Regions from separate parts of the Paenibacillus sp. S28 genome, predicted to be linked through region 2. Evidence: riboswitches for the same ligand, from Rfam matches in the RefSeq annotation. Region 2 holds a riboswitch; each other region holds the start of a gene.
The links. Region 2 has a riboswitch for cyclic di-AMP ahead of IAE55_RS28050 (3D domain-containing protein). Riboswitches for the same ligand answer to the same signal wherever they lie in the genome.
Positions count from the first base shown of each region.

Region 1 (7,469 bases), on a different contig from region 2:
CTATTTGGAATCTGTCTTAGGCAAGTTTGAGGGGGTAAAAGTCGGCGGCGGTGATTTTCATGAATGAGAACAAAAAACGTGTGTTACTCGGAAGTCCTGTCCATCAAAAACCGGCCATATTACGTGAGTTTTTAATTTCTCTGCGTCGATTAAGACAGGACCATGTGGATTTCGGATATTTTTTTATTGACGACAACCAGGACGAACAATCCAGTGCTATGCTTCAGGAATTTGCCCAGGTGGCAGCTCCAGTCACGGTGCAGAAATCCGAGCATAGAGACGAATATTACCGGAACGAAAATACGCATTTTTGGAACGAGCGTCTGATTTGGAAAGTGGCCGAATTTAAGAATACCATGATCCGACATGCCATAGATGAACAGTACGACTTTTTGTTTTTAGTTGATTCAGATTTGTTGCTGCATCCAAAAACGGTTGAACAACTGGTAGCTTCGGGAAAGGATATTGTGTCGGAAATTTTTTGGACCTCATGGCAGCTCAATGCTGCACCTCAGCCCCAGGTATGGCTCCGAGACGAATATACACAGTGGGAACAGCAAAGGGGGGAGGATTTAAGTGATGAGGAAATAGCCAAACGCTACGAACAATTTATTACTCAATTAAAGGTGCCGGGAGTTTATGAGGTAGGGGGACTAGGAGCCTGTACCCTGATCAGCCGTCAAGCGATGGTTGCTGGAGTGAACTTCAATCCTATTAAAAATCTTTCCTTTTGGGGAGAGGATCGTCATTTCTGTATTCGCGCCTCCGCGATGGGGGTTCCGTTATATGTGGATACTTTTTTTCCAGCGTATCACATTTATCGGGAATCCGACCTAGAAGGGGTTGAGAACTTCAAACGAGAGAGTGGGGGCGAAATCGATCAATCGAATATGCGCATACTCCCAAGTGACACATACAAAAGTAATGGTTCTGTGGCAAAGCAAGGGTCTGCCAAATTGACGTTGACCATGGTGCTTAAAAACGAGGGGAATCGATACTTAAGGCAAGTACTCGAAGAGCACCGAAAATATATTGACGAAGCCGTGATTATCGACGACGGCAGTGAAGATAACACGGTAGATATTTGCCTTGACACGCTGCAAGGGATACCCGTTCGGATCGTTAGGAACGACATCTCTAAGTTTAATAACGAGGTGAATTTGCGAAAGCAGCAATGGGAGGAAACCATAAAAGCCGAACCTGAGTGGGTTTTGAATCTTGATGCAGACGAAATATTCGAAAGTCGTTTTTCTGGGGAAGTCCATGCCATGTTACAGCAAAGGGAAGTCGACGTGTTTTGTTTTCGGCTCTACGACTTTTGGAATCAATCGCATTACAGAGAGGACCATCTTTGGAGATCACACTTTACTTACCGGCCTTTCTTGATCCGTTACCGCCCTGATTTTGTATACCATTGGAGGGAAACCCCTCAGCATTGTGGACGGTTCCCAGAAAATATATTTGAACTACCCCATCGTTTATCTGATCTCCGCTTAAAACACTTCGGATGGGCTCGATCGGAATACCGCCTTGAAAAATACCAAAGGTATATGCTGCTTGATCCGGAAGCGAAATATGGTTGGATGGAGCAGTATTTATCTATATTGGATCAGAATCCAAACCTGATTCCATGGATCGAATAGGGGAGGAGGGGGATTAATGAAAATTATTCATACCTTACCTGTACTGATACGCAGCGAACATTTGCCCGCTGATTTAAGTATGGCAACAGCATGCTTCGAGAGCCTGCGATCATCGGAGGATCAGCATATTGTTTTATATAACCAAGGGTGTCTAAGTAATGAAAACTTGAGGGCGCTGCTATCTGAATGTGGCTTATCCCCGGTAATTCTTGGCCATGGAGAGAACATAGGTATTGCTGAGGCAAGACAAACTTGTTTTGAATACATTTGGAAGCATCATAGGAATGTGGAGTACATTTCTGAAATCCATGTCGATATGGTGTTTCCCCCCAATTGGTACGTGCCCCTTATCGAATATTTGGGGGAATCGGTCAATGAACCCATGATCTCCCCTGGAATTGTGACGATGTACGGCGAATTACAACCGATAGGCATTGAGACGGAGATACCTGATAACTCGCTGGATTTAATTCCCTTCTTAATGGATTTACAACGAGATGAAATTCGTGAAGGATTTGTTCATCCTGTCGTTCATAAGGCAAGGATTTTACGGGAAATCGGGGGATACGATACCCAATTTTTGCGGGGAAAACAAGGATACGAAGACGACAGTTTACTCTTGGGTTATTACTATTATTTGGGGACACGAAATAACTGGAGGCCCAAATGCTATTTGAAGTCATGGGTCTATCACGCGACGATGGCGCAGCGGATGACGCTCCCCGATAAGCATATGGAGTTTGCTTTAAACGAGGAGGGGCTCATCCGTCAATATGGAGCACATGGCTTGAGGAGCTTGTCGAACATCCATCAAAATCCTGCTGCTTTTGATCATCTTCTTCAAAAGTTTTTACAATAATAACGGCTAGGAGTGGGGATATGTCTGATGGGCAAAAGGCAGTATGGGATCGACTTTGGTCTAGAGAGGTATCCTATCAGTGGGATTCATTAAGTCAGTCCATTTTTGAGACGATTTGTGAGTCTGTAGGTGAGGTAAAGGGCAAGAGAGTTTTGGAGGCAGGATCGGGAACGGGGAAAGTCTCCTTACATCTTGCGATGGAAGGTGCTCATGTGACTTTGGTTGATTATTCGGAAAAGGCCTTAGAAAATAGCCGAACGGCTTTCCGGCAAGCGAATTGTGAAGGGAGTTTCGTCCTATCTGATATTCGAAGGATGCATGCCCTTAATAACCAATATGACCTTACTTGGAATGCAGGGGTTCTTGAACATTTCACATTCGATGAAAAAGTAACCATCCTTAAAGAAATGGCGAGGGTTACAAAGCCGGGAGGCACTATTGTCATCATGACTCCTTACTCGAAATGTTTGCCATATCGTATTGGAAAGGCTTTTGCCGAAAGACAGGGAACATGGATGTATGGTGTTGAGCAGCCTGTCCTCACATTAAAAGATGAATTTGCTCACAGCGGAATCACGTTTCTTGATGAGAGGGATATTGGATTTGTAAACAGTTTAGATTTTCTTGATTTTATTCCGTCATCACATGTCATAAAAAACTTGATTTTGGAATGGTATGAGGGACTTCCGGATGCAGATAAGAGTCTCTTTCCCGGGTATTTACTCGTTAGTAAAGGGATCGCAGCGGGATAATTTGGCCGAAACATTAGATAGATCCTTTACAAAAGAGGGTTAACAGGTTCTTATTCATATTAGTTTTAAGAATAGATAAACCGGAAAGCTAATGCTTTCCGGTTTAATTTTTACTTACATAATAGGTGGGTTCGAGTAGGCCTCGGCATTGAAGCTTTCCGGACCCGTACGTGTCGGAAATACGGAGACAACGGAAGGTACGCTAACGATGGCTTGATTGAGATATTAAAGTATATACCTGGTTACAATCATAGGATTGGACGGGCTTAAAATCTACATATTTTTGTCTGATAAATGGAATAGGTCTATTCTTTTCATTTAAGCTTGCAGCTAGATTTGAGAGTGGGTCGGGAAACCTTCACAAGTTCTTCATAAGTTTTGGGTAGAATGTTTGGGAACTGAGGATTCAATCCAAATAAAAATATGCAAAGGTGTGTGACAAACTGTGAAAAAAGTATTCATTTTTATTAGCCTTGCAGCAATCCTGGTGCTAAGTGCGTGTGGAAACAAGGATAATGCAAACAATAATACGAACATGGACATGGGCAGCATGAATCATTCTGGTTCTGGTGAGGTTCCTGCAGGGTTAAAAGAAGCTCAAAATCCCATATATAAAGTTGGAGATGAGGTTGTGATCCACACCAAGCATATGGAAGGCATGGATGGAGCCAAGGCTAAAGTGGTCGGTGCCTACGACACAGTGGCTTATGCTGTAACGTATACTCCAACCACTGGAGGTAAACCCGTCCCGAATCACAAGTGGATTATCCAGGAGGAAATAAAGGATGCGGGTAGTGAGCCCTTGCAACCTGGGACTAAGGTGACCATAGAGGCTGATCACATGGAAGGTATGAAGGGCGCAGAAGGCGCTATTGATTCTGCTGAAAAAACAACGGTGTATATGGTTGACTACACGCCAACTACAGGAGGAAACCCCGTTAAGAATCATCAATGGGTAGTCGAAAGTGAGCTTTCTAAATAGAGTATTTTTTAGCAAGTGAGTGATGTTGCGTGGCACAAGACGGTGAATTCCTTTCTCCTTTTGCACGTTATATGACGGATACTGTAAATATTGGACATGGGCAGCGTTATGACGTGTTATCGACAAGCTCAATGAAGATCATGGTTCGACTGTGTCCTGACGGTAAATACCTCTAACCGATCTGGCATTGCCAGATCGGTTTTTTTGTTTGGCGTCTATATGATTATTTGCCTTGGTTTTTCTGTTACTTGGATTAATTCTTTACAAAATTGTTATTTGTTCTTGCGTAAATGTTCCGTTACCAAGATAAGCACCTCGATATCGGGATATTGAAATCGACAAACTCCTACTCAGTTTCGTTGAAACTTCCATAAAATCCAACAAATATCAGTAAAAAAAGTTACGGTTAATGGGAATCTATCAATTAGGCATTGACAAAAAATCTAGTTATATACTACATTATGTAGGGTTACATTTTTTTAATCATTATTGCCGAATTTCTTGATACTGAAAACGGGGGAACCATTTTTGGGTGAAATATTCTCATTGAAGAATAGAGGGAACCTTCTACCGAACCCTTAGCTAACTCCGTAGGCATCGGAAGGAGAACTACATAGTGAAGAAAGTAATTTTGTCAATGTTAGGTGCGGCCATTGTTTTTTCAGCAAGTGCAACCAGTTCCTTTGCCAGTTCCGTTAAACTCGAAAGTGAGGTGGATAAGGTCGTAGGCACTCCTTATCAGTGGGGCGGCACATCAGTGGCTGGTTTTGACTGTTCCGGTTTTATTTTATACATATTCGATAAATTCAATTTAGATTTACCCCGCACATCTAAAACACAGGCTCAAGTCGGAACTCCAGTAGATCGTGAAAACCTTAGAGCAGGAGACCTGGTATTCTTTAATACGGACGGTACGGGAATATCTCACGCGGGTATTTATATCGGCAATAATGAGTTTGCACACTCTTCAAGCAGTAAAGGCGTTACCATTAGCAAATTATCGGATTCATATTATAAAAATCGGTATGTTACAGCACGCCGCGTCGTGAGTCAACAAAGTTACCTGAAACTGATCAGTGAAATTTGATCTAGTCGGGATAAGCCACCTAAATCAAAAATGAAAGCACCGGCTGAAGTCAGCCGGTGCGTTTTGTTGTTTATTCAGGGACGTTGTTCACATTGGGATCAGGCGTATAATTATTTTGATAATCATCATACATCACATCAGTTACCATACCAGCGGACGCGTGGTGCAAATCGTGGCAATGGAACATCCATTCACCGGGGTTGTCAGCTTCAAAGGCAACTTCATACGTTTCGCCAGGTTTGACGTTCAGCGTGTCTTTCATGATCGGAGATCCTTGAACTGTTTTGCCATTCTTGCTCAAGACTTGGAAGAAATGGCCGTGCAGGTGCATCGGGTGATCGTCCATTTTGGATTGATTTACAAAGGTCACCTTTACCTTATTTCCTCTATTTACTTTGATTGTATCCGTCTCCGGAAAAACCTTTCCATTGATCGTGTAAACCATTTCTCCATTTCTCATCTCGGTATTTAGATTCATCGTCACGTCTTCTTCAAAGCTTTGATCCAATGAAAATGCGGACGCAGACATGGTTCCGTACTTCTCCAGATCAAAATCGGGAAGTTCTTCGGAGGCATTGGAAGGGTCGGGCTTCGAATTGGAACCTTCGTATTGAATAATGGCTCTCATATTTTGTGCTCGATTATCCTTAGCATGTTCTTCAAGCAACCAGGTTCCGGGATGATCTGCGGTAAATTCAATATCATATCGTTCTCCGGGAGCAATCGAGACTAATTGATCCTTGATCACAGCCGGGTCATTCACGGGCTGCCCGTCGGATGAAACAACCTTAAAGGAATGACCGTGTAAATGCATCCGGTGAGTGATGTAGCCGGCGTTAATCAACCGAAGTTTTACTTTTTCACCCTCTTTAACGGTAAGCTTATCGATCGCATCACCTGTTTTTCCATTGATCGTATAAAGGTCATACATACTCATATCATGTCCTGCCATATTCATTCCACCGTTATCCATGTTCATATCTCCAGAACTCATCCATTCATCGAGCACAAGGGTGTAATCGCGGTCAGCGGTATCTTGGGGGTCTTCGACAACAAGAGAACCATACAAGCCTTTGTCCACTTGATTCACACTGTCTTGATGTGAATGGTACCAATAAGTTCCCGGTATGGTGGCTTTAAATTCATAGGTGAAGGTCTTTCCGGGTTCGACGGCATCTTGTGTGACTCCTGGAATTCCGTCCATATTGTTGGGAACCGGATAGCCGTGCCAATGGATGGAGACAGGCTGCTTAAGTTGATTTTTCAAGTTTATTTTGACCGTATCCCCAACCTTTACCCGGACTTGTGGACCGGGAACCGAGTTATTAAATGTCCATACGGGAATGGTTTTCCCCTTTTTCACTTCGAGATTACTTTCCTGTGCGGTTATGGTGAATTCTTTACCATTCACAACAGGTGTTGCTGTTGTCAATTTAACGGATGCAGCGGATTCACTGGAGTTGGAAGTAGAGTTTGAACCCATATTCATTTTTGAATGATCCATTCCGTTCATATTGCTTACTTTCGAGCAGCCAGCAGCAGAAATGGCCACCGAGCTAGCGAGGATTATTGTTCTTATTATCGCTGCTTTCATTTGAAGAACCCCTTTCTAATTCTTTTGATGTAAGCCTCATTCATCATAAAATAAACATGTAAAGAAATGATGAAGATGGATGAAACATAACGGGTATTGGTTAACCCAATATGGAAAACCATCTGATCTTATTACGCAAAAGAGGCCGAGGATCTACAGCTCTCCTTGGGTAGTATAACTTTAGGCTTGAATATCATACTATAGGGGGGTATACTAATAACAAATCGAAAGGAGGAGTCGAAATTGAAAACCATTACTTTAAACGTAAACGGAATGAGCTGTCAACACTGCGTGAATTCCATTGAAGGAGCTCTTAAGCAAATAGGGGCAGGGGGGAAGGTTAACTTGTCCAATGCCTCTGTTGAAGTTCAATTCGATGAGACCAAACTTACGGAAAGCAAAATTAAAGAGACCATCGAAGACCAGGGTTATGATGTTGTTTAAGTAACCTTGAAGTGATAAATAGAGGTGCCAAGAATACCTTGGTGCCTCTAACTATGTTAAGAACCGTTTGTGGAGGAAACAGCATGGAGGAAAAAATCATGATCGCGG
Region 1 is NZ_JACVTM010000029.1:34,302-41,770, reverse strand. It holds gene IAE55_RS32880 (glycosyltransferase family 2 protein) at 1-67, shown strand, start outside; gene IAE55_RS32875 (glycosyltransferase) at 60-1,643, shown strand; gene IAE55_RS32870 (hypothetical protein) at 1,660-2,502, shown strand; gene IAE55_RS32865 (class I SAM-dependent methyltransferase) at 2,523-3,254, shown strand; gene IAE55_RS32860 (YdhK family protein) at 3,700-4,236, shown strand; cyclic di-AMP (ydaO/yuaA leader) riboswitch at 4,717-4,848, shown strand; gene IAE55_RS32855 (C40 family peptidase) at 4,853-5,323, shown strand; gene IAE55_RS32850 (multicopper oxidase family protein) at 5,394-6,917, opposite strand; gene IAE55_RS32845 (copper ion binding protein) at 7,161-7,361, shown strand; gene IAE55_RS32840 (nitrite reductase) at 7,445-7,469, shown strand, end outside.
Region 1: linked by a shared signal. The riboswitch ahead of IAE55_RS32855 (C40 family peptidase) and the one ahead of IAE55_RS28050 (3D domain-containing protein) in region 2 are both predicted to bind cyclic di-AMP.

Region 2 (7,469 bases):
ATGCCAATTGTTAGGAATCCCGTCCTCAGCCTGTACCGAATATTGGCACATCGGAGGCATAACAATCCGGTTTTTCAGAGATAATCCTTTAAGTACATAAGGTGTAAATAGATCTGCCATTGCTTCGTGTCTCCTTTATGTTGTATGTGATTAAGCCTATATGACAACAGGGTTATATGATTGCAGCGCCGCCGCTCATTGTCCATACCTCGCGGTTACGGCCAACGTGCAGCGACCGTAATCCATCAGTTCTATTATACACGCTTTGCCGAACGATATGAAAATGTGGCCCAGCATCTGATTTAAAGCAACATAATTGCATCAACTTATGGACATAACAAGGATAATCATGTTTTCGCTGTTTGTCCGCGGTGGAAAGGAGTCGAGACGGATGAAAAAGAAGCTGTTATGCACATTGCTGTCTTCCCTGCTGATTTTGTTGTTGATCTGTCCTTGGCAGTCCGGGCGGCTGGCAGCCGCCGCTCAAGGCGGTGAACCCCCGAAACATCCGTCAGGTTCCGAACCTGCACGGGAAACCAGCAGCCGGGAGGCGAAAGAAAAGCGGAAGGAACAGCAGATCCTTACGCTCGGCCAGCTGATCAAAAAATATCCCGAAACGTTCAAAATTCACGGTCCGCGCGTCAAAGAGGTGGCCCTAACCTTTGATGACGTGCCGGATCCCAGGTTTACTCCTCAGATCCTGGATGTGCTCAAAGCCCATCATATTAAAGCCACCTTTTTTGTGATGGGCAGCCGGGCGAAGAAGCATCCCGAGCTGGTCGAGCGCATCGTCCGTGAAGGACATGTGATCGGAAACCACTCCTATAATCATCCCGTGTTTCACAAATTGGAGATGGACGAATATGTAGCCGAGATTAAGCGGACGGAGAACACGCTTTACGGCATCGTCGGTTATAAGCCCAAGCTGATCAGGCCGCCTTATGGAGACATCACGGAACGCCAACTGCGCTGGGCCAAGCAGCAGGGCTACAAAATCGTAAACTGGAACGTCGATTCGCTGGATTGGAAAGGAATCGGCAAGGAAGCGGTCAAGCGCAACGTGCTGTCCACCGTTGGGCAAGGCTCGATCATTCTTCAGCATGCGGGAGGCGGAACCACGTCCAATCTCAGCGGTACGATCGATGCCCTTCCGGACATTATTCGGACCTTGAAAAATAAAGGCTATTCATTCGTCACGCTGCCGAGGTTACTTCACGTTCCAAAAGACAAGTAACGCGCTGAGGGTACAAAAAAAACCGGCTTGAGTACAAAAGCCGGTTTTTCCGTGTTATTATGAATAGCATTGACTATTTAATGAAGTACAGCTCAACGTCCTGGAATCCGAAGGCACTGACGCTTTCCGGGCTGCCAGGCACGAAAATGTCGATGCGTTTCCCCTTAATCGCGCTGCCGGTATCCTTAGCTGTCGCTACGAAGGCTTTCTTCGGGAGGCCCGGGAAGCTGTGACCGGTAACGAGCACTTTCGTTCCCAATGGAATAACGGACGGGTCAACCGCGATCGTGCCCAGCTTCAGCGGGTTGCCGAAGTAATCCACTGCGCCCCACTTGCCGTTTTCGCTAGCTGCGGAAGAGTATGCCGTAGCTCGGACGTCCAGCGTTTTGGAGTAATCGAAGGTTTTACCCCATGCTTCCACGACTTTGTCATCGCCGTTGACGTTCAGGGAAGCAGCCGTGATGATGGAGCCGCTGTCCTCTGCGGCAAATGCCTTGGCTGTGCTTGCTCCGGGAACGTTTAATTTCAGGCCCGGATAAATATTGGTTGCTTGTACATTCGGATTTGCATTCATCAGTTGATTCAAATTAACGCCATATTGTTTAGATAGTGTATAGAAGGTGTCTCCATCCTTCGCTACATGGACCGAGTCCGCAAACGTGGGTACCGCCTGTACCGCCAGAGAAATGCCGATGATGGCTGCAAGTGTCTTGATTCCTTTAAGTCTTTTCATGGTTCCTCCTTAAGTCGTGATGCCTGCGAAGTTAGCTGTCGGATTCGGATTGAGGAGACAACCCTACGCCCTGTTGGTGCGATTCACCCCAAGCGTACTATGTACACAAATTACATCCCCCGCACTTTACCTTAAAAGTTTCGGCTCAACAAATATATCACAATTTTGTAACCTGTGCGCATGAAAATGTTACCAATACAAAAGCCTCGAAATATCAGGCTTTATATAGAGTTGTTAGCTGACTTAATCAAGGGAGCAACCGCTCAATTCCTTTCAAAAAAGTTACAACATCTTCATTCATTTTAACGATTTATTCATGAAAAGGTACAAAAAAAGCCCTGGATGAGTATTATTCTCGTCCAGGGCTTTATCATTTGTAGATGCAGGCTCTTGGTCAAAGGACCTTGCTCAGAAAATCTTTCGTGCGGCTGTTTTGCGGGTTACCGAACACTTCTGCAGGCGTCCCCTGCTCGACAATTTGTCCGCCGTCCATAAAGACGATCCGGTCGCCGACTTCCCGGGCAAATCCCATTTCATGGGTTACGATGACCATCGTCATGCCGCCCTCTGCGAGCTTCTTCATGACCTCCAGCACTTCGCCGACCATTTCCGGGTCCAGCGCCGAAGTCGGCTCGTCAAAGAGCATGACGTGGGGCTGCATGGCCAGCGCCCGCGCGATGGCGATCCGCTGCTTCTGCCCGCCTGACAGCTGGGACGGATACGCATCCTTCTTGTCGGATAATCCGACCGTGCGCAGCAGGTCAAGGGCAATCCGTTCCGCCTCGGCCGGCGGCTGCTTTTTCACCTTAACCGGCGCCAGCATGAGGTTCTGCAGCACCGATTTATGCGGGAACAGGTTGAAATGCTGGAACACCATGCCCATTTTTTCGCGTGTGGCATTGATGTTGTGACGTTTGTCCGTAATTGGCTCACCTTCAAACGTGATCTGTCCCCCTGTAGGAGTTTCGAGCAGATTCAAACAGCGGAGAAAGGTACTTTTTCCCGAGCCGCTGGGGCCGATCACGACGACGACCTCGCCTTTGGCGATGTCGATGTCGATCCCTTTCAGAATCTCCAGCTTGCCGAACGATTTGCGCAAATCTTTAACGCTGATCATCGGTATTCAGCCTCCTTTCAAATGCCCCCAGCAGCTTGGACAAGGTAAACGTCATAATGAAGTAGATGGCTGCAATGACCAGCAGCGGACTGAGGTAATCATACGTAATCCCTTGGATAGCCCCCGACTGGTACATCAAGTCGGTGACGCCGATAAACGATACGATGGATGATTCCTTGATAATCGTAATAAACTCGTTACCGATGGCCGGCAGCACGCTTTTTACAGCTTGGGGCAGCACGATGTACCGCATCGTCATGCTGCGCGTCATTCCCAGGGAACGGGCCGCTTCCGACTGGCCCCGGTCCACCCCTTGGATTCCGGCACGGAACACTTCCGCAAGGTACGCGGAGCTGTTAATGGACAACGTAATTGCACCGGACTCGATCGGCGTAAATTTGACCCCGAAGGCCACGAGGCCATAGTGAATAATAAACAGCTGAACAACCATCGGGGTACCGCGGAGAACTTCCACCCACACCGAACCGATCATCTTCGGCAGCCAAAAGCGGGACATCCGCATCAAGGATATAATAATGCCCAGCACGAAGCCGCATATGACGCCGATGGCCGCCAGGAGCAGTGTATACTGGATACCTGTCGCAAAATACGTCCGGTAATCCCAAAAAACGGAGAACATATTCATAAAGACCCAAGAACCTCCTTTGTCATCATACCTGCCTGTCCCATCCTTTCCCTGTATACAACAGATCGGGACATATTTGAAACAAGGTACCCATCATTGAACAGAAAAAATAGCGAATTCGCTTCGCTATTTTTTCCGATGTATAAAATGAGAACAGACAGCTTAACCTCTATTTCTGTGCAGCCAAATCGCTCGCTTCGGCAACGTACTGCTCAATCTTGTTTTCGGATTTCAGACGGTCCAGCGTTTTGTTGATTTGGTTCACGAGCTCAGTGTTACCTTTTTTGATCCCGATCGCGTAGCCGTCTTCCTTATAATCAGGAACCGCATCCGCAATTACCAGACCTTTGACGTTCTTGATGTATGCTTCGGCAACCGGCTTCTCCATGATGGAGGCATCCACGCGGCTCGAATTCAGCTGCAGCACGATGTCGGAAATTTTGCCCAGACCGGTGATCTTCGCGCCCGGAATCGTCTTGGCGATGTCCTCCTGGATCGAACCCTTCTGAATGCCGAGCGAAACTCCTTCCAGAGCTTTCATCGTGCTGTATTTGTCTTTGTCAGCCTCTCTGACGACAACGGCCTGCTCCGCCTTATAGTAGTTGTTCGAAAAATCGATTTGTTTCTTGCGTCCTTCGTTTGGTGTAAGGCCCGAAATGACAAAATCTACGCGGCCGGTGGACAGCTCGCCGAGAAGCGCATCAAAGCTCATGTCCTTGACTTCAAGCTGCGCCCCCATGTCTTTGGCGATTTCCTTAGCGATTTCGATATCGAAGCCGACGATTTGGTCCTTGCCGTTCACCATTTTATGAAATTCGTACGGCGGGAAGTCCGCGCTTGTTCCAAGCACGATTGTCTTGCCGCTGGCCGGCTGTTCGCCCGCTGCCGTGCCGCCTTCAGTCGAAGGTTTGCTACCACATCCGGCAAGCAGGGAGCCTACCAGCAGAATGCATGCCGTTAGAATACCCCATTTTTTCATATCTATCTCTCCTGTCCATTTCAATGATACTTATTGTTGTTCAAAGGCATGATCCGTATCCGGCCCAGCCCGAAAAACCACGGTTCTAATCATACAATAAAAATGCATGATTATGCAATGACATTTTCATACAGTGGTCAATACATTTCAAAATAGCCAGGATAAGGCGGATTACAGCTTTTTAATTCCATTTATTCCTAGTTCTATGGTTTCTTTTTGTCACCTCCCCCTCTTTTTCGGAATAAATATGTATTTACCGTTTCAAAGCCCGTCTCCTTCCTAATATGGATGCATAAATCCCTTCAAAAACCTGCACCCTTTGAAAGAAAAGCTTCTTATTATGTAATTACACGCAATGGGGACTCCTACGCAAAAAGTTCACCGAAACGTCAGATTAAGGCGGCAGCCATGGTTCATCATTCCGGGAATGAGGTATTAAATAGCTAGATATTTAGTGGAGGTGTAGTCATGCTGCTGGAAGCTTTATACCATGTCCCCCGGGACAAATGGGCCTATGCATACGATCCGAAGACGATACATCTGCGTGTCCGCACCAAACGAAACGACGTGGATACGGTAGTTGCGATGACCGGAGACAAATACGACTGGGATTCGACCTATTTTGAAATTACGATGGAAAAAGCCGCGACCGACGATATGTTCGATTATTGGGAGGCTGCCGTGCTGCCTAAATACAAGCGTCTTAGCTATGCGTTCCGGATCACTTCCGGCAAAGAAACGATTTACATGCTCGACAACGGGCTGTACCGAAATTGTCCGGCGCCGACGGGCGGCTATTACGAATTTTCTTACATACATGAGATCGACGTGTTTAAGGTGCCGGATTGGGCAAAGGATGCTATTTTTTACCAAATTATGCCCGAACGTTTTGCGAACGGGGATCCAAGCAATGATCCGAAAGGGACACAGCCTTGGGGAGGACAGCCGACAACGGACAATTTCTTCGGCGGCGACCTGCAGGGCGTCCTGGATCATCTGGACGACCTACTCGATCTGGGAATTAATGCGATATATTTCACACCTTTGTTTACGTCGCCGTCGAACCATAAATACGACATCGTCGATTATAGGCAGGTTGATCCGCATTTTGGGGATAACGAGCTGCTCAAGCAGGTCGTGGAAGCCTGTCACAGCAAAGGGATCCGCGTCATGCTCGATGCCGTGTTCAACCACTGCAGCGAACAGTTTCCACCGTTCCAGGACGTCCTTAAGCATGGGGAAAAGTCCAAATATGCCGATTGGTTTCATATCAACCAGTTTCCGGCACGGGTTGAGAACGGGATCGCCACGTATGACACGTTCGGCTTCTTCGGCAATATGCCGAAGTTCAACACGGCCAATCCCGAGGTGAAGCAGTATTTGCTGGACGTTGCCGAGTACTGGATCAAGGAAATCAAGCTGGACGGCTGGAGGCTGGACGTGGCGAACGAGGTCGACCACCATTTTTGGCGGGACTTCCGCATGGTCGTCAAAAACGCCAATCCGGATGCATATATCGTCGGGGAAGTGTGGAGCGATTCCCTGGCCTGGCTGGTAGGAGATCAGTTCGACTCTGTCATGAACTACCCTTTTGCCGACAAGGTGCTGGAGTTTTTCAACGGCGGCATGGACGGGCTGACGTTCGCCAACAAAATGGGCACCATCCTAATGCGCTATCCGCAGCAGACGAACGAAGTGGTGTTCAACATGCTGTGCAGCCATGACACACCGCGCCTCTTGACACGTGTCGGGCACGATAAGCGCCGGATGAAGCTGGCGGTCGTCTTCCTGTTCACGTTCATGGGGACGCCATGCATCTTCTACGGCGACGAGGTGGGCCTCACCGGAGGCGGCGATCCGGACTGCCGTAAATGCATGGAGTGGGATCCGAAGAAGCAGGACCGCGAGCTGTACGATTTTTACAAGCTGCTCATCGGTCTTCGCAAAAAAAACAAAGCGCTTCGCGAAGGCCGCTTCCGCTTTTTGAAGGCGGAACCGGGCAATCCCAACATTATTTACGAGCGCATGGACAGCCGGGTTCATTTCACCATCTGGATGAACAACACCGACAAGCCGCAAGTGCTGTCCCACCCGATGGTTACGAACGACTGGAAGGACGCCTTATCGGGCGACAAGGTGCCTACCCAGAACGGAACGATGAATGTCAGTCTGGACCCTTACGGGTACCGGATTTTGTACCGAAATCTCACCAAATAAATCGGTTTCTTCATAACGAAAAGCCTTCCGGAGTTCCGGAAGGCTTTTTCCAAATGGATTCTTGGCAGCTGTGGATATTACCACGGAGCCGGCCTGGACCAGCTCCTTGTGCTCAAACGGTGACGCGTTCATAAATGTCCATATATTCCTTGGCGGACATGTTCCAGCTGTAATCCCCGGCAAAGGCGTTCTTCACGATTTTGCTCCAATGCTCCGGCTGCTGGTAAAACGCTGCCGCGCGGTGGATCGTATGCATCATGTCGTGGGCGTTGAACGCCGTGAAGCTGAAACCGTTGCCCTCGCCCGTAAACTCGTTGTAAGACTGCACGGTGTCGTTCAGCCCCCCGGTCTCGCGAACGATCGGGATGCTGCCGTACCGCAGCGCCAGCAGCTGGCTGATGCCGCATGGCTCGAACTTCGACGGCATGAGGAACATGTCGCTGCCTGCATATATTTTGCGTGACAGGGCGTCGCTGAACGTAATCTGCGCCGACATGTTGTCCGGATGCCGCCCTGCCGCTTCGCGGAACCAATGCTCGTAGG
Region 2 is NZ_JACVTM010000017.1:45,185-52,653, reverse strand. It holds gene IAE55_RS28060 (NADH:flavin oxidoreductase/NADH oxidase) at 1-120, opposite strand, end outside; gene IAE55_RS28055 (polysaccharide deacetylase family protein) at 392-1,234, shown strand; gene IAE55_RS28050 (3D domain-containing protein) at 1,308-1,967, opposite strand; cyclic di-AMP (ydaO/yuaA leader) riboswitch at 1,971-2,123, opposite strand; gene IAE55_RS28045 (amino acid ABC transporter ATP-binding protein) at 2,362-3,084, opposite strand; partial or broken gene IAE55_RS34415 (ABC transporter permease subunit) at 3,071-4,709, opposite strand; gene IAE55_RS28030 (alpha-glycosidase) at 5,178-6,926, shown strand; gene glgA (glycogen synthase GlgA) at 7,039-7,469, opposite strand, start outside.

Region 3 (7,469 bases), on a different contig from region 2:
ACGATAAACGGCATGACGCAGGTGACCACGCCCGCCAAAATGTTCGTCAGATCCCCCATGCTGAACAAGCTGAAGCTCATCAGGATGCTGTCGAACACGACGTGGGCGAACATGACCGCGATATAGCCGTGACGCAGGAAGATCAAGCTGAACAGGAGACCGATGAACAGGAGCTCAATCGGACGAGTGTATATCGGGTAGATCGGGTACAGCGTATGGCCGAAGGCCCAAATCAGCGTCGGAATGACGCAGGCGACAAAGGTGTTCCTTACAATTTTCTTCAGCATCGGTATGCCGAAAAGGCGGTACACGGCTTCCTCGGAGATGCCGGCCATCCAGGCCATGATCGGCAGCATCCACGGGTACAGCATGTTATACGGGGACTGCGAGGCGTCCGTCGTGGACCAGCTGTGGATCGTCCGGTCCAGGACGAGATAGATCACCGACTGCGCCCCCATCAGGATAAACGCCCACAAATACCCGGTGAACATGCTGTGGAGCACGTAACGCCCGTATCCTGGCTCTTTGGCGCGGGCCCAGGCGTTGTAACCGGCTTTGCGCCACAGTCCGTCCCCGCCGACCAGGGAGAAATACAGGAGCACCGTCATCGCTATGCTCAGGATCACCTGAACGACCATGGCCACGATCAGCCCGAACTGGGAGAAGCCTTCCGCTTCCAGCACCGGCAGCATGTTATAAGTCGTCAGCAATGAGACAACAAAATAAAACAAGGACAAAAACAGCCCGCGGGCAAAGGATGTGTACCGCCGTGTCAGCGCACTGTAAATGATGGCGAGAATGCCTAGCACGATCGTAAACAGTCCGTATCCCAGCATGGTCAGCATCGTGGCGCTATTGGTCTGCTTCTCTACATAAGCCGTATGAGCGGATGGGACCGAAAATCCAGGGAGGAAGGAGTGGAGCTCCCCATCTTCAAAGGCAAACTTGAATTCCAGCTGCGATTGCCCAATGTGGGAGGAGGAGTCGGTATAGATCAAGCCGGGCTCATCCTTGCCGCTCGATACTTTCAGGGAGCCGGTGTTATAGCCCAGCTTCTGCAGCCAGGACGAGGCGATTTCCTCTTTATCCTCCAGCGTCATGTTCCCTTCCACAATTCTCAGTTTCTGCTTGCGCATCGTTTCGTTCGTTTCGGCCATCGCGGCCGCATACTTGGAATACGGAGGCGTGATGGAGAACCCGACCACCTTGCCCGTGTTCATATGTACGTCTACATTGATATATCCCTGATCGCTCGACTCGGGCAGCCGGACCCGGAACACGTCATAAGGATACTTCGGTTCGTATTTCTTGTTATATTCGGTAAGAAGCTTCTCTTTGGATAAATAACCGTAAAGGTCCGATTCCGACTGGTACGTGACAAGCGGCTTATCTGCAATCCCCGTTTGAATATTCAACCGGTCTGAGGCAAACGCTTTGGCGGCTGCTTCTGCCTCCGATTTGCTGATGACCTTGGTCGTTTGCCCCTCCAGCGTCTCCGAGCTCGTCTGCGGAAACACTTGTACGAAAAAGAATAAAATAAGGCCGATGACTCCCAAAATGCCCAGCCATTTATAATTGGCCCTGATTTCCAGCGGCTGGTTTAACCGGTCCATGAAATCCCCCCTTGAATGTGATAAAGATACCATTCCCCCCAATACAGTACGGTAAACATAACATAGAAGATTCGCCCAAAACCAGTATACCCTGAAAATAGTGGTGAAAAAACGATGAAAATCAAGGAAAGCTATCGAAAAGAGAAGATAACCGCAGGCCGTGTCCACCTGCATTGCGAATCAGGCTGTTTTCCATCCAATTTATCAGAAAAAGGCCTTTGTGATGTCCTACAATAAAGATTATAATTTTGATGCAAATGAATAAGAACGCCGAATTTCTCATTGAAAACGGGGGAACCATTTTTTTGGGGTGAATTTCGTTGGATGGTTTAGTCGTCCACGAATAGGGCAACCTGTGCATGCCCGAATCCGTCAGCTAACCTCGTAGGCGTCGTGCATGCAGGAGCCAAACCGAAAGGCATTGGATTTCCGATGCTTTTTTCTTTTGACTTTTTTAAAGAGGTGAATGTATTGATTGGTAAATGGAAGTGGTTCCGGCTGGCCCCTCCACAAATATTAACTCTGGGTTTTGCGGCCATTATTTTGATCGGAGCCATACTGCTCACCTTACCGATTTCGAACACGACAGGAAAACCGCTAAGTTTTATTGATGCCTTGTTTACGGCAACCTCGGCGACCTGCGTGACCGGTTTGGTTGTCAAAGATACGGGGCTATACTTCAGCACGTTCGGCCAAGTGGTCATCATGCTGCTGATTCAAGTCGGGGGACTCGGCTTTATGACGATGGCCACCCTGGTCGCCTTGGCTTTCAAGCGCCGGATTTCACTTCGGGACCGGCTCCTGCTGCAGGAAGCGATGAACCAGAATACGATGGAGGGCATCGTCCGCCTGATTCGGAAAGTGATATTTTTTTCGTTATCGATCGAAGGCTGCGGAGCGTTACTGCTCGCCATCCGGTGGTCGTTCGATATGCCTCTTGGAAAAGCGATCTTTTATGGAATATTTCATGGCGTGTCCATGTTCAATAATGCGGGATTCGACCTGTTCGGCCATTTTAACAGCCTGACGGGATTTGTATACGATCCGCTCGTCAATTTTGTCGTGATGTTTCTCATTGTATCGGGCGGCATCGGCTTTATCGTCATGTCCGATCTGGTGGATTACCAGGTACACCGGAAGCTGTCGCTCCACACGAAAGTGGTGCTGTCCATGACCGGCGCCCTGATCGTGATCGGAGCGGTCGTCATCTTTATCTTTGAATTCACGAATCCCAAGACGCTCGGTTCGCTGAACTGGGGCGGCAAAATTCTCGCCTCGCTGTTCCAGTCGGTTACGCCGCGAACGGCCGGGGCGAATACGCTGAACTTGGCAGATATGCGTCAGGCATCGCAATTTTTTACGATCATTCTGATGTTTATCGGTGCGTCGCCGGGCTCCACGGGGGGCGGGATTAAGACCACGACGTTCACCATCCTCGTCGGTGCGGTGATCGCGATGATCCGCGGCCGCGACGATATTGTGCTGTACCGTTACCGTTTGCCCCAGGAACGGATTTTCAAAGCGTTGACCATTACGTTCCTGGCCCTGTTCCTGGTCGTCGGCGTGTCGATGGTTCTGTCCACGACGGAAGACAGCAGCTTCTTGATGATCCTGTACGAGACGACGTCGGCTTTTGGCACGGTAGGTTTATCGCTCGGGCTGACGCCGCATTTGTCCTTGATCGGGAAAATCCTGATCTGTCTGACGATGTTTGCCGGGCGCCTTGGACCCCTGACCTTCGCTTATGCGCTCGGTCCGAAGAAGGGCAAGGAGCTGTACCGCCATCCCGAAGGCAAAATCATTATCGGGTAACCATGGCTTGGATGAATCAACGTTTCCATCTTGTCAAAGTCATCATATATAAAATCAACATTAAGGGATAAGGAGCTACTGGGGAGAAATGAAAACACAGCAGTTTGTCGTCATCGGTTTGGGGCGGTTCGGCTCAAGCCTGGCCATGGAGCTTATGGATTTGGGGTATGAGGTGCTTGGGGTGGACATCAATGAAGAAGTGGTAGATGATATGAGCGAGCATCTGACCCACGCCGTGGTGGCGGATGCAACCGATGAGGAGGTTCTTAAATCGCTCGGGATCCGTAACTTTGACTGCGGGATCGTGGCGATTGGGGACGATATCCAGATGAGTATCTTGGCTGCGATCCTGCTGAAGGAACTGGGCGTTCAGACCGTGGTAGCCAAGGCGATTTCCATACTGCACGGCAAAGCGTTGTCCAAGCTGGGCGTGGACCGGGTGATCTACCCGGAGCGGGACATGGGCATCCGGGTGGCACACCAGCTCGTGACCCCCAATTTGCTGGACTACATCGAGCTGTCCAAAGATTACAGCATCGTGGAGATGACCGTACCGCAATGCCTGAACGGAAAGACGCTCAGCGAAGTCAATACGAGAGCACGGTACGGATGCAGCATTGTTGCGCTCCACCGTACCGAGGGAGTCATCGTTGCGCCGACGGCGATGGACCAGCTGCATACGGGCGACATCATGGTCATCATCGGCTCCAACAGCAATATCGACCGCTTCGAGAGCGAAGCGGTGAACGTCAAATCGTAATCTGGAAGTGAGAAATCCATGGAAACTCCGACGACCGAAATTATTCATCACATTTTAATACTGCTGCTGTTTATCATTGCCGTCGGCATGATGTCCGGAAGACTGGCCTCCTGGCTCAGGCTTCCGGACGTTGCTGTGTTTATCGTGGCAGGCATGCTGCTTGGGCAGGGGCTGCATCTGATCAACGAGGCAAGCAGCTCGCTTATCAACCAGCTGATCCTCTCCGTCGGCTCGGCACTCATTCTGTTTGACGGCGGCCGTAACCTGAAGCTGAGTGGGCTGCGGAAGGTATGGATCACGCTCTCCATGCTGAGCGTTCCCGGCGTCATCGTCACGACCTTGATCGTCGGAACGGTCGTGCATTACCTGTTCGGCCTGGACTGGCTCGTAGCCTTCCTGGCCGCCGCCGTCATCGCCTCGACCGACCCCGCTTCGATCATTCCTGTGTTCAAGCAGGTAAAGATCAAGGAAAGGGTCCGGGAGACGGTGGAGAGCGAGTCTGCCTTCAACGACGCGACCGGCTCGATTCTGACCTTTGCCCTGCTGGCCGCGGTGACGGGCAGCGGTTCCTTACATATCGGGACGATGGCCTGGGATTTCGTAAAAACCGCCGTCGGCGGCATTCTCGTCGGCGCCGTCGTATCTATGATTCTTACGTACCTCGTTGCCCATTTCCGGCTTGGCGTCCTGAAGGATTACACGACGATCACGATGATCGTCGTCGCACTTTCTTCTTATTTAATAGGGGACCTGATTCATGTCAGCGGATTTATGGCGACCTTTGTGGCCGGGCTGATCTGGGGGAACGCGGATACGTTCGGGCTGTCAATGGACGATAAGCTGGAGGAGACCGCATCGTTTGCGGACAATACAAGCGTCATGATGCGGATGCTGATTTTCATCCTGCTCGGCAGCCAGGTCAACTTCCGGGTGCTTGGCGATTACTTCTGGCCAAGCCTGGCGGCGGTCCTGGTGCTGATGGTCATCGCCCGGCCCATCACGATTCTGCTCTGCGCCCTGCCCGACCGAAAGGTCAAATGGTCCTGGCGCGAGCTGCTGTTCATGATGTGGGTCCGGGAGACCGGGGTCATTCCCGCCGCCCTTTCGGGCATGATCGCCGGCATGGGCGTAGCCCACGCTGATGTCATCTCGGCCGTGACGTTCATGGCGATCATGCTGACGATTCTGCTGCAGGCCAGCACCACGGGTCTTGTCGCCCGCAAGCTGGGCCTTGAGGTCAAGACAGAGCCGGCGGCTTCCAGGTCCATGGGGAAGAAATAGCCTGTAACATGATACGAGCCGTCAGGAACGGGGGAATCCCATCTAGACGGCTCGTCATTTGCCGGCACCGCGTCATTCATCCCGGGTGCGGCCGAAAATCTTTTTCGTTTCTTCAATCCAGCGGCGTGCCCCGGCGCTCAGTCCCCCGTTTTCGGAGTAGACAAGCGAGGTGGTGCGCCGTGTTTCCTGCAGATCGGGAATATGAAGAATCGCCAGGTCGTTGTCGTCCAGCAGCTGACTGCGCAAATACGACTTGGGCAGCAGTGCCGCCGCCCTGCAGGCGGGCAGAAGCCGGACGATCGCTTCAAATGAATCCATTTCCATCCGGATGTCTGGCACGACGCCGGCCCGGTGGAACAATTCGTCGGTCAATTTCCGGTACCACGTTCCGGTTGAGAAAATAATCATCGGTAGGCCGTGAAGCATGTCCATGCTCACGTTATCCTGACCGCACAACCTGTGATTGCGGGGAAGCACCAGCTCCAGGTGGTCGTCGAACAGCGGTGTGCAGCGCAGGCCGGGCTCTTCGATTGAAGAGGCGACGATGCCTGCGTCCAGCTTCTTGTCGCGGACGGCCGACACGATTTCGTGCGTTTTCCCGGTGACCAGCTTCAGCTCAGCGGAAGGGTGCTTCTCCATAAACGCGTTCACCAAAGGCGGCAGCGTCGTCTGAAGCGTGGTCAGGCTGGCTCCGAGCGTCACCGAAATTTGATCGTCCCCTTTGTACTTGGCGATCATCTGCATGAACTTCTGCTGCTGCTGCCGCTGCTCCAGGGCAAAGGTATAGGCCGACTGGCCGAAGGCCGTCAGCTCAAGGCGCTTGCCGCGGCGGTTGAACAGCTGCACGCCGAGCTCGTCCTCCAGCTTGGTAATTTTACGCGAGAGGGCGGGCTGGGACAAATTCAGCAGCTTCGAGGCCTTGTTCAGGCTCGACTGCTCCACCACCGTGGCGAATACATCAAGATCTTCAAACATATCATTCATCTCCAAGGAACTTTTGGATTGCGGCTGCTTGGGGTAAGATGGTTATAGGTGCGATCTGTCTTCTGTGAAGTTACATCGACAATTGATTTGCTTTAGATATAAGAACGAATAAGCTACAGGGACTGAACACCATTATATCGCAAGAAAATCTACCGCTAAGTGCGGTCTGTCTTCTTAGAATTTACTTCGATAAGTGATTTTGTTTAGATATAAGAACGAATAAGCTTCAGAGACTAAACATCATTATATCGCAAGAAAAACTACCACTAAACGCGGTCTGTCTTCTGTGAAGTTACATCGACAATTGATTTTGTTATGCATTTACATTATAACGTTTAATAATTATATTGCAATTCCATTATAAGAAAAAAAAGAGTAACATGAAAAGTGCCACAAGTTGTTCACAGGTTAGAAAAAGGGTGGCAGAATGATGTCGAATAATGAATTATGAAAACGTTGTACTATGAAGAAAGGGGCACGTCAATTTATGAAAGGTTACTATGCCAGAAAGCTTCATTCGCTTCTTGGGGTCATTCCGCTCGCCTTGTTTTTCATCGAGCATGCCCTGACGAATTTTGGCGCATTTGAAGGAGGTCCTGAGCGGTTTAACGCTGGCGTCAAATTGCTGAACGACCTTCCGCTCATTTTCGTGCTGGAGTGGGTGCTGATTTATCTCCCGCTGATCTACCACGGCGTGTATGGGCTGTATATCGCGTATCAGGCGAAACCGAATAACGGACACTTCAATTATGAGCGCAACTGGCGTTATTTGCTGCAGCGGATTACCGGTGTCATTACGTTCGTATACATCATCTGGCACGTATTCGAAACCCGGTTCCAGATCACTCTCGGCAACGTGACCCACGAAGGGCTAGGCTCCCTTATGCATGATATCGTGACACAGCCGGTATTTTTCATCCTCTATCTGATCGGCGTCGTATCCGCGTCCTTCCACTTTGCGAACGGACTCTGGTCGTTCCTGGTCGCATGGGGAATCACGGTCGGGCCGCGCGCACAGC
Region 3 is NZ_JACVTM010000009.1:31,328-38,796, reverse strand. It holds gene IAE55_RS20985 (CPBP family intramembrane glutamic endopeptidase) at 1-1,613, opposite strand, end outside; cyclic di-AMP (ydaO/yuaA leader) riboswitch at 1,872-2,018, shown strand; gene IAE55_RS20980 (TrkH family potassium uptake protein) at 2,085-3,425, shown strand; gene IAE55_RS20975 (potassium channel family protein) at 3,514-4,185, shown strand; gene IAE55_RS20970 (cation:proton antiporter) at 4,204-5,466, shown strand; gene IAE55_RS20965 (LysR family transcriptional regulator) at 5,539-6,441, opposite strand; gene IAE55_RS20960 (succinate dehydrogenase cytochrome b558 subunit) at 6,938-7,469, shown strand, end outside.
Region 3: linked by a shared signal. The riboswitch ahead of IAE55_RS20980 (TrkH family potassium uptake protein) and the one ahead of IAE55_RS28050 (3D domain-containing protein) in region 2 are both predicted to bind cyclic di-AMP.

Region 4 (7,469 bases), on a different contig from region 2:
TTGACCGGATCGGCAAACGGATTGCGGTGACCGATGCAGGCTCGGTCCTGCTTAAGCAGGCAAGGGGAATTTTTCAAAATTTGCAGAACGCCAAGCTGGAGATCGGCGAACTTCGCCATCACCAGGGCGGTACGCTCGGCGTCGGCGTGCTGCCTTCCGAGCTCGATTTCCGCCTGACCCCGATGTTCATCGATTTCCGCAACCGGTATCCGAACGTCCGGCTCAAGATCGTCTCGGCCGTCGATGTAGCGGACCTCGTCCTTAGTACGGAAATCGATATCGGCATCTCGCTCAAGCCGCTTTACGACAACCGGCTGGTGGTCAGGTCCCTGCCCCGGGAGGAGTATGGCGTGGTGGTATCTGCCGAACACGAGCTGGCCGGCAGGGAGTCGGTCTCCCTGACTGAACTGAACGGCCTGCCGATCATTATGTATCCCAAGGGGTTCTGGGGAAGGGAGCTCGTCGAGCAATACTGCCGGAAGAACGGGTTTAACCTGGACATCGTCGTGGAAACGACGTCTAATCCTTCGCTCTTCCGCTTTGTCCGGGAAAACATGGGGGTTACCGTTCAGACGCCTACGCTCGTCGAAGCCATCGGCGATCCAAAGCTGCGGTTCCTCCCCATCCATGATGATCCGCCCTACAGGGAAATGAGCATCATTTACCGGGCGGATAAATATTTGGGCCATGCTGCGCAGGCTTTTATTCATCTTGCCGAGGAGCGCCTCAAATCATAGTGCGAGCTCGAGGCGCGCAGCATGGCCGGCAATCGGCCCAATTTTGACCCTTGGGAAGTTATATGTATCTTTCCTGGATCACGTTATAATGGTGGATTTCATGTCCGGTCAGAATATACGCCCAAGCGGCGGCGGTGGATTCATAACCGTTCACGATACCTCTGCGGGTCCAGGCCTCGTCCGGAATGCTCCGCAGCAGCGTCAGCGTGGAGCGGCGAACGGCGGCAAAATCCTCGAGAAGCTCGGCGATGGAGAAACGGTCAAAGGCTGCGCCTTCCATCAGCACTTCCTCGTCATAGCCGGTCAAAGGCGTGGTGTCCCCCCTGGCGATACGGAGCAGCCTGTAGCACATGATGCGCTCATTATCCGTAATATGGCCGAGCACCTCTTTCAAGCTCCATTTGCCTGGCGCATAGCGGTAGTTCCCCTTTTCTTCCGTCAGTGCAGAATAAAACGCGGTCGTCCGGTTCAAAGACCCGTTCAGAATCTCCTCGAGGTTCCCCTCAGGTACGAGAGAGACATACTTGGCGAAACCTTCGTTGTAGTCATCCTTCGTTGGGCGTAGAATCATCGGTATCCATCCTTTCGTTTTGTAAAATGTTCAAGCAATGGGCGTGCCGTTGCCGACAGGCACATCAGGGGCCAGCAGCACCACATCGCCCTCTTCCGGAACTCCGCCTAGAACGAGCACTTCCGATTCATATCCGGCAATCCGCCGTACGGGAAAATTAACGACGGCGGCCACCTGGCGGCCGACCAGCTGCTCCGGGGTATACCTTCTCGTAATCTGGGCCGAGGAACGCTTGACTCCAAGCTCCCCGAAATCAATGCTCAGCTTGAGCGCCGGCTTGCGCGCCTCCGGAAAAGGCTCCGCCTTGACCACCGTTCCGATGCGAATGTCCAGCTTCATCAAATCTTCGATGGTTGCCACAACTTTTCCTCCTTCTTATGCCATGATTATATCTCTCCATTATATCCCTGCCTGTCAATGGCAAAAGCACTTTCACCAACCTAAAAAAAGGCTGCACACCGCAGCCCAGATTCCCATAACGTATTTTATCGATATAGCCGCAAATAACAAATTAGCAATATGCCTAACTTTCAAGCTTGCCTTTTCATTTATTCTAAAAATCAATCGTTCATCCTCAAATACGACAGTTAATGACGCATTACTTTAGTATGGTGAAATAAATAACTGCGAAGGAGTAGATGAACTTGAAGAGACTCGCTGGGAAAATCGCTCTTGTAACCGGAGGAAGCCGGGGAGCAGGACGAGGGATTGCCGTTGAACTTGGGAAAGCCGGAGCAGTAGTTTATGTGTCCGGAAGAAGTTTACGAGGCACGACTACACACGGTTTTCCAGGCAGTATCGATGAAACTGTGGAGGAGATTCGAAGTCATGGAGGAGAGGCGTACGCATGTCGTTGCGATCATACCCGTGATGAGGATACACAAGCTTTGATCGAGAGAATCCGACAGGAACAAGGACGGCTCCATATCCTAGTGAATAACGTCTGGGGACTGCATGACTTGGAAGTGAATTTACAATCCAAACCATTCTGGGAATATCCGCTGAACATGTGGGATGCGATGTTTCAGAATGGAGTACGCCCACAAATAGCGACAAACCATTATGCGATTCCGCTTATGCTGGAAGCTGATTCTGGATTGATCGTACATACCACATTTCAGGATCAGGATAAGTATTTAGGAACTTTCTATTACGACCTCGCCAAGAATACCATTAACCGCTCAGTGCTCGGATTAGCTCATGATCTCAAAAGCACTGAAATAACCGTGGTAGCGGTCTCCCCTGGCTGGATGAGAACAGAACTGGTATTAAGGAACTTCGGTACAGATGAAGCTCATTGGAAGGAGGTTGATGCTCTGAAACACACGGAGTCGCCGTATTACGTAGGGCGAGCGGTGTCAGCCCTAGCTGGGGATGATGAAGTGAAACTGAAAAACGGACTGGTACTACAGGCTGGTGATCTTGCCCAGGAATACGGGTTCACCGATATTGATGGACGGTTCATCCCTCCCTTTTTAATATAATCAGTCTCATTGAAAAAACGAATACTCGCTAGAGCTCAGTTAACCGCCTTCTTATCGGGCGGTTAACTTGCTGCCTAATACAGCGAGTAGATCGTTTGAGTGAAGGCCAGTGCGATTCAAGATGCGGTTTTCTTTCCAGGAGGCAAATCCCATGACCGCGGGCTATCCTCCATAGGCTTCCCGAGTCCGGTAAATATGCTGGTCCATCAAAAAGTTCAGCAGCATGCGGTTGAATGCATGGGGCTGGCACAAATGGGTCGGATACATCGCATCCTCGATCGTCGCCAGCTGCACATGCCGGAAAAGGGTGGCCGCCCGCTGCATTTGCTTGACGAACCACTCGCTTTGGCTGCCTGCGACGCACAGTACAGGCATCGGCAGCCGCGCCAAATTGGCGGGCATCTCCATACGCAGCAGCTCCATGCGCTGCTTGATCGACTCTGTCGGCCGCTTGTGGTACAGCTCCTTGCGGAGGATGCTGTAGACCGGTCTCCACCGGTTATACGTCACCCGCAGCGACCGGAGGAAAAACTCTGCAGGCAAATAATAAGAAAGCCAGCTGCACGCCTCGCAAATATTCAGCAAATGGTTCTTTTTCCCGAAGCATCCCGCGAAGTAGCTGTCTACGAGTACCAGGGCGCTGATACGGTCCGGATGAAGGGCGGCAAACGTCTGGGCGAGCACGCTTCCGCTGGAACAGCCGACAAGCGTCGCCTGCGTAATATGCAGCTTATTGAGCAGCTCGCACAGATCGCTGCATTGGGTTTCCATAATGTGCCCGACCTCCACGTCAAGCTTCCCCGAATTGCCGTAACCCCGGAGATCCAGCACAATCACCTTTGCCCGCTTGCTGAAATATTCGACCTGGGGCTCAAACATATGATGGGACGACAAATGCCCGTGAATGAACACAATGGGCGTGCCGCTGCCGTGAATTTCGTAATATAACGTGGTTCCGTTTACTTGTATCTGAGGCACTTCATGTTCTCCTCTCTCCCAAATAACCTGTTTTCTCTGTTTGTGCAAAATCGCGGGCGCCGCCCGCTTGGGAATCGATGCTTCTCCTTGTTTAAACAACAAAAAAGAAGCACCGGAAAGAGGACACTCTTCCATGCTTCCAACTCCAAGGCCGAATAAGCCTTGCCATCTGCATGAATAACAGCTGCCTCTCTTAACACGCTTGCGTGGTTAGCTGACGGATTCGGGCCCAAGAGTAGCCCTACTCATCACTTTCGAGATTCACCCCATATGGCCGCAGCGGATGCTGCAGACACGACCGGTTCCCCCGCTTTCCGCCCTCCGGCGGAAATTCAGCGAATAGACATATTCCATGTACACGCTTCATCCTTCAAAATGAGCGCACAGAAAAACACAGAGCAGATACCCTGTGTTGATTCGTCAAATCACAGTTTCCTCCGCTCTCAACTACGCTTACGAGGTTAGCTGACGGATTCGGGCCGTGAGAGTAGCCCTACGGAAACAGGCGTTATCCTGCCTCCGATTCACCCCTGCAAGCCGCAAGCCCCAGCATAAAGCTCCGTGGGACGAGGACTGCGATTGGTTCCCCCGCTTTTCATCGGAAAATTCAGCGTTCATCAAGTCGCAAATCTTACTCTATTGGATGATGAAATGAATATACGCCTGGGACGGCGAACTGTAAAGCAGGGAAACGATACGATTCCCTGCTTTATTTGGGGATCTGATGGGAAAACGGGTCCTAATCCGTAGGAATCATTGTTTTACGGCCTTTCCTACCGCTTTCCTTAGCTTTGCTGGATAACTGAAGGCGGGAAGCCATTCAAATGGCTGAACCCGCCCATTGGATCGGAAAATAATGCCGGAGTAGGGCTGAAGCCGCTAGGCTGAAAAAAAGCGGCTTTTTACCGGAATTTTGGACTTTGCACTGGAAAGATGCTGGTTTTGATCTAAAAAAATCCGCCTCGTCTTCTTGCCAAAGATATCCCTTGGACGTATGATTCGGATAGTTTACCAATCGGACACATGTATGGAACCCTACTGGCCGTGACGATCCGGAACAAGACGGCAGGGAGTATCCATGAAATCACGGTCAAGGAGGATGTCACGATGAACCGGGCTTTGATCTCCACCATCGAACTGTTTGAAATCGATCTTCCAAGGTACCAGCACCACAGCCTGGGCTGGCTGGAAAACTGCCGGATCGGCATTGTAAAGCTGCCTTACTCGGGAGAGGAAGGGCTTGCCGAGGGCCTGCTGTGCTCAGGCAAGCAAGCCTTCGACCTGGTACGGTGGGGCTGCTGCCTGCGTTATATTTGCGGCCTGACGCTGGAAGAGGCCATCACCGCGACGGCCATGCACATTCTGAAGCAGCCGGACCACAATCAATACCCGCTCGCGCTGATGGCGCTGCTTGATGTCAGATCACGCCTGGAGCAGCATACCGCGCGCACAACAGCCGAACACATGGGAAGATCCCTTGATGCCGGCCTTCTCGAGCTGAATCGTACGGCTTACGCCAAAGGAGCCGCAGCATCGTTGCGGATCGGGGGAGGAACGTCGCTTGCGATCTCCGGCCTGACGGCTGACCTTGATACGGAAGTCCAGGCGAACGCTCCCGTCAACCGCCTCCCGCTGCTCGGCCCGGAGTTCCCGACGGATACCCGCGCCTTGATCCGCCGCTCCTCGGCATATCTGTCCCTGTTCGGCGCCAGCACAAAGAACCGCCACCCCGGATAATCCCCGAGTGGCGGTTTTTTTGTGCTGCCTGCGCGGGCGGCTACAGCGCCTGCTCCTCGCTGCGAAGCTGCACCAGCGCTTTTCGCTGCCAGGCCTTGCTCCTCCAGCGGACCCAGAGCAGGATGCCCCGCAGCCATTCGTCGGCGATAAACGCTGCCCAGATACCGTACAGGCCGTATCCCCAATGGATGCCGAGCAGGTACGTCAGCGGCACGCTGAAGAGCCAGGTCACCGTGATGGACACGATCATGGCGGACCGGGCGTCGCCGGCGGCCTGCAGCGACCGTTCCAGGATGACGTTGAAGTTGCGCCCCGGCTCCAGCAGAAAGCTCAGCAGCAGCAGGGCCGCTCCCATCGCGATAATGTCCGGGTCGGTCGTGAACAGCTTCATCAGCGGCTGCCGGAACAGCGTCAGCACGGCGACGGCCGCCAGCGTGATCAGCTCGCTCCGGATCAAATTCCGGATCACCTGCTTGTAGGCCTCTTCCCTCTGGCCTGCGCCGACCAGCTGCCCGACGATGATCTGCCCGCCCCGGCCCAGCGAGACGGCCAGAATCATGACGAAGAACATGATGTTCTGCGTGTAAATTTTCGTTGCCAGCACGCTGGCCCCAAGCGACGAAATAAAGGCCGTGGTCACAAACTGGTTGGCGGAGTACGACAAGGACACGGCCGAGGACGGCACGCCGACGCGTAGCACCTTCCCGATATGCTCACGGCTCCACACGAACAGGTCGTTCCAGCGGATGTAGACGCCCGCCGCCTTGCGGAGCAGCACCAGATTGACGGCCAGCCCGACGCACTGGGCAAAGGCGGTGGATATCGCCACCCCGACGACGCCCAGCTTCGGAAAGCCTCCGGGACCGTAAATAAACAGGTAATTGCCGAAAATATTCAGCACGTTCATGCCGATCGTGACAACCATCGTCTGCCGGGTTAATCCATGAGACTGAATCATGGCCGTGACGGCGGTCAGCAGCGCCTGAATGACCAGGGCGCCCCCGGCGATGAGCAAATACTTCTCCGCCTGTCCGAACAGGGAAGGATCGAGGTCGAATATCCGCAGCAGCGGCCCGCTGAGCATCATGACGATGACGCTCACGACCAGGCCGAACAGGAAGTTCAGCGCCAGCGAGGACCCGGCCAGCCGGCCGATCTCATGCTGTCTGCGGGCACCCAAATACTGCGAGATAACCACCGCGGAGCCGAGCGCCACGAAATTGAACATCAGCACCGCAAACATGATGATCTGGTTCGCGACGCCGACTGCAGCAACCGCGCCGTCGGACACCTTGCTCAGCATGAACGTGTCCGATGTCCTGAGAAACATTTGAAGGGCCGATTCCACAAAAATCGGCCACGTAATCGCAAGCAGCGACAGCTTGCTAACGGGGTTGTCTCCCGCGATGGATCTGGACATTACAGGCCGTAAGCCTCCCGGATCTTGGCGATGCCAAGCTTCGCGGTCTCCAGCGCAGTCAACCCGCCGTAGCTGTCCATAAACAGCTCCAGCGACAGGTAGCCCTCATATCCCGCATCCGCCAGCGTTCTGGCGAGCGCTCCGGACGGAGCGATGCCGTCTCCCGGAAATACCCGGTGGGCGTCCTGGATCTCGGAGCGGGACGGAGCCGCCGGATAATCGTTCACATGGACGATGCCGATCCGGTTCCCAGGCAAGCCTTCAAGGTCCCGAAGCTCGCTGCCGCCGGTATACATGTGGAACGGATCGATAAGAATTTTGGCGTCCGCCACCCCGCTGGCTTGAGATACGTAAATCGCATCCTTCAGGCTGTTCAGCCGGGCAGCTTTTCCCCAGAATTCAAGATAGGGCTCTATGCCGATCCGGCGGGCCAACTCGGCCAGCTTGGCAAAGGAAGCGGCAAATTCGTCCAGCGTGACGTGGGCAACCTGTCCGAAGGGGGGCGCCGCAGCCGCGAGACAGCCCAGCTCCGCCAGCATTTC
Region 4 is NZ_JACVTM010000003.1:303,966-311,434, reverse strand. It holds gene IAE55_RS10030 (LysR family transcriptional regulator) at 1-737, shown strand, start outside; gene IAE55_RS10025 (DinB family protein) at 796-1,308, opposite strand; gene csaA (chaperone CsaA) at 1,339-1,668, opposite strand; gene IAE55_RS10015 (SDR family NAD(P)-dependent oxidoreductase) at 1,947-2,792, shown strand; gene IAE55_RS10010 (alpha/beta fold hydrolase) at 2,955-3,770, opposite strand; cyclic di-AMP (ydaO/yuaA leader) riboswitch at 3,954-4,118, opposite strand; cyclic di-AMP (ydaO/yuaA leader) riboswitch at 4,206-4,393, opposite strand; gene IAE55_RS10005 (hypothetical protein) at 4,878-5,507, shown strand; gene IAE55_RS10000 (MATE family efflux transporter) at 5,548-6,927, opposite strand; gene IAE55_RS09995 (sugar phosphate isomerase/epimerase family protein) at 6,927-7,469, opposite strand, start outside.
Region 4: linked by a shared signal. The riboswitch ahead of IAE55_RS10010 (alpha/beta fold hydrolase) and the one ahead of IAE55_RS28050 (3D domain-containing protein) in region 2 are both predicted to bind cyclic di-AMP.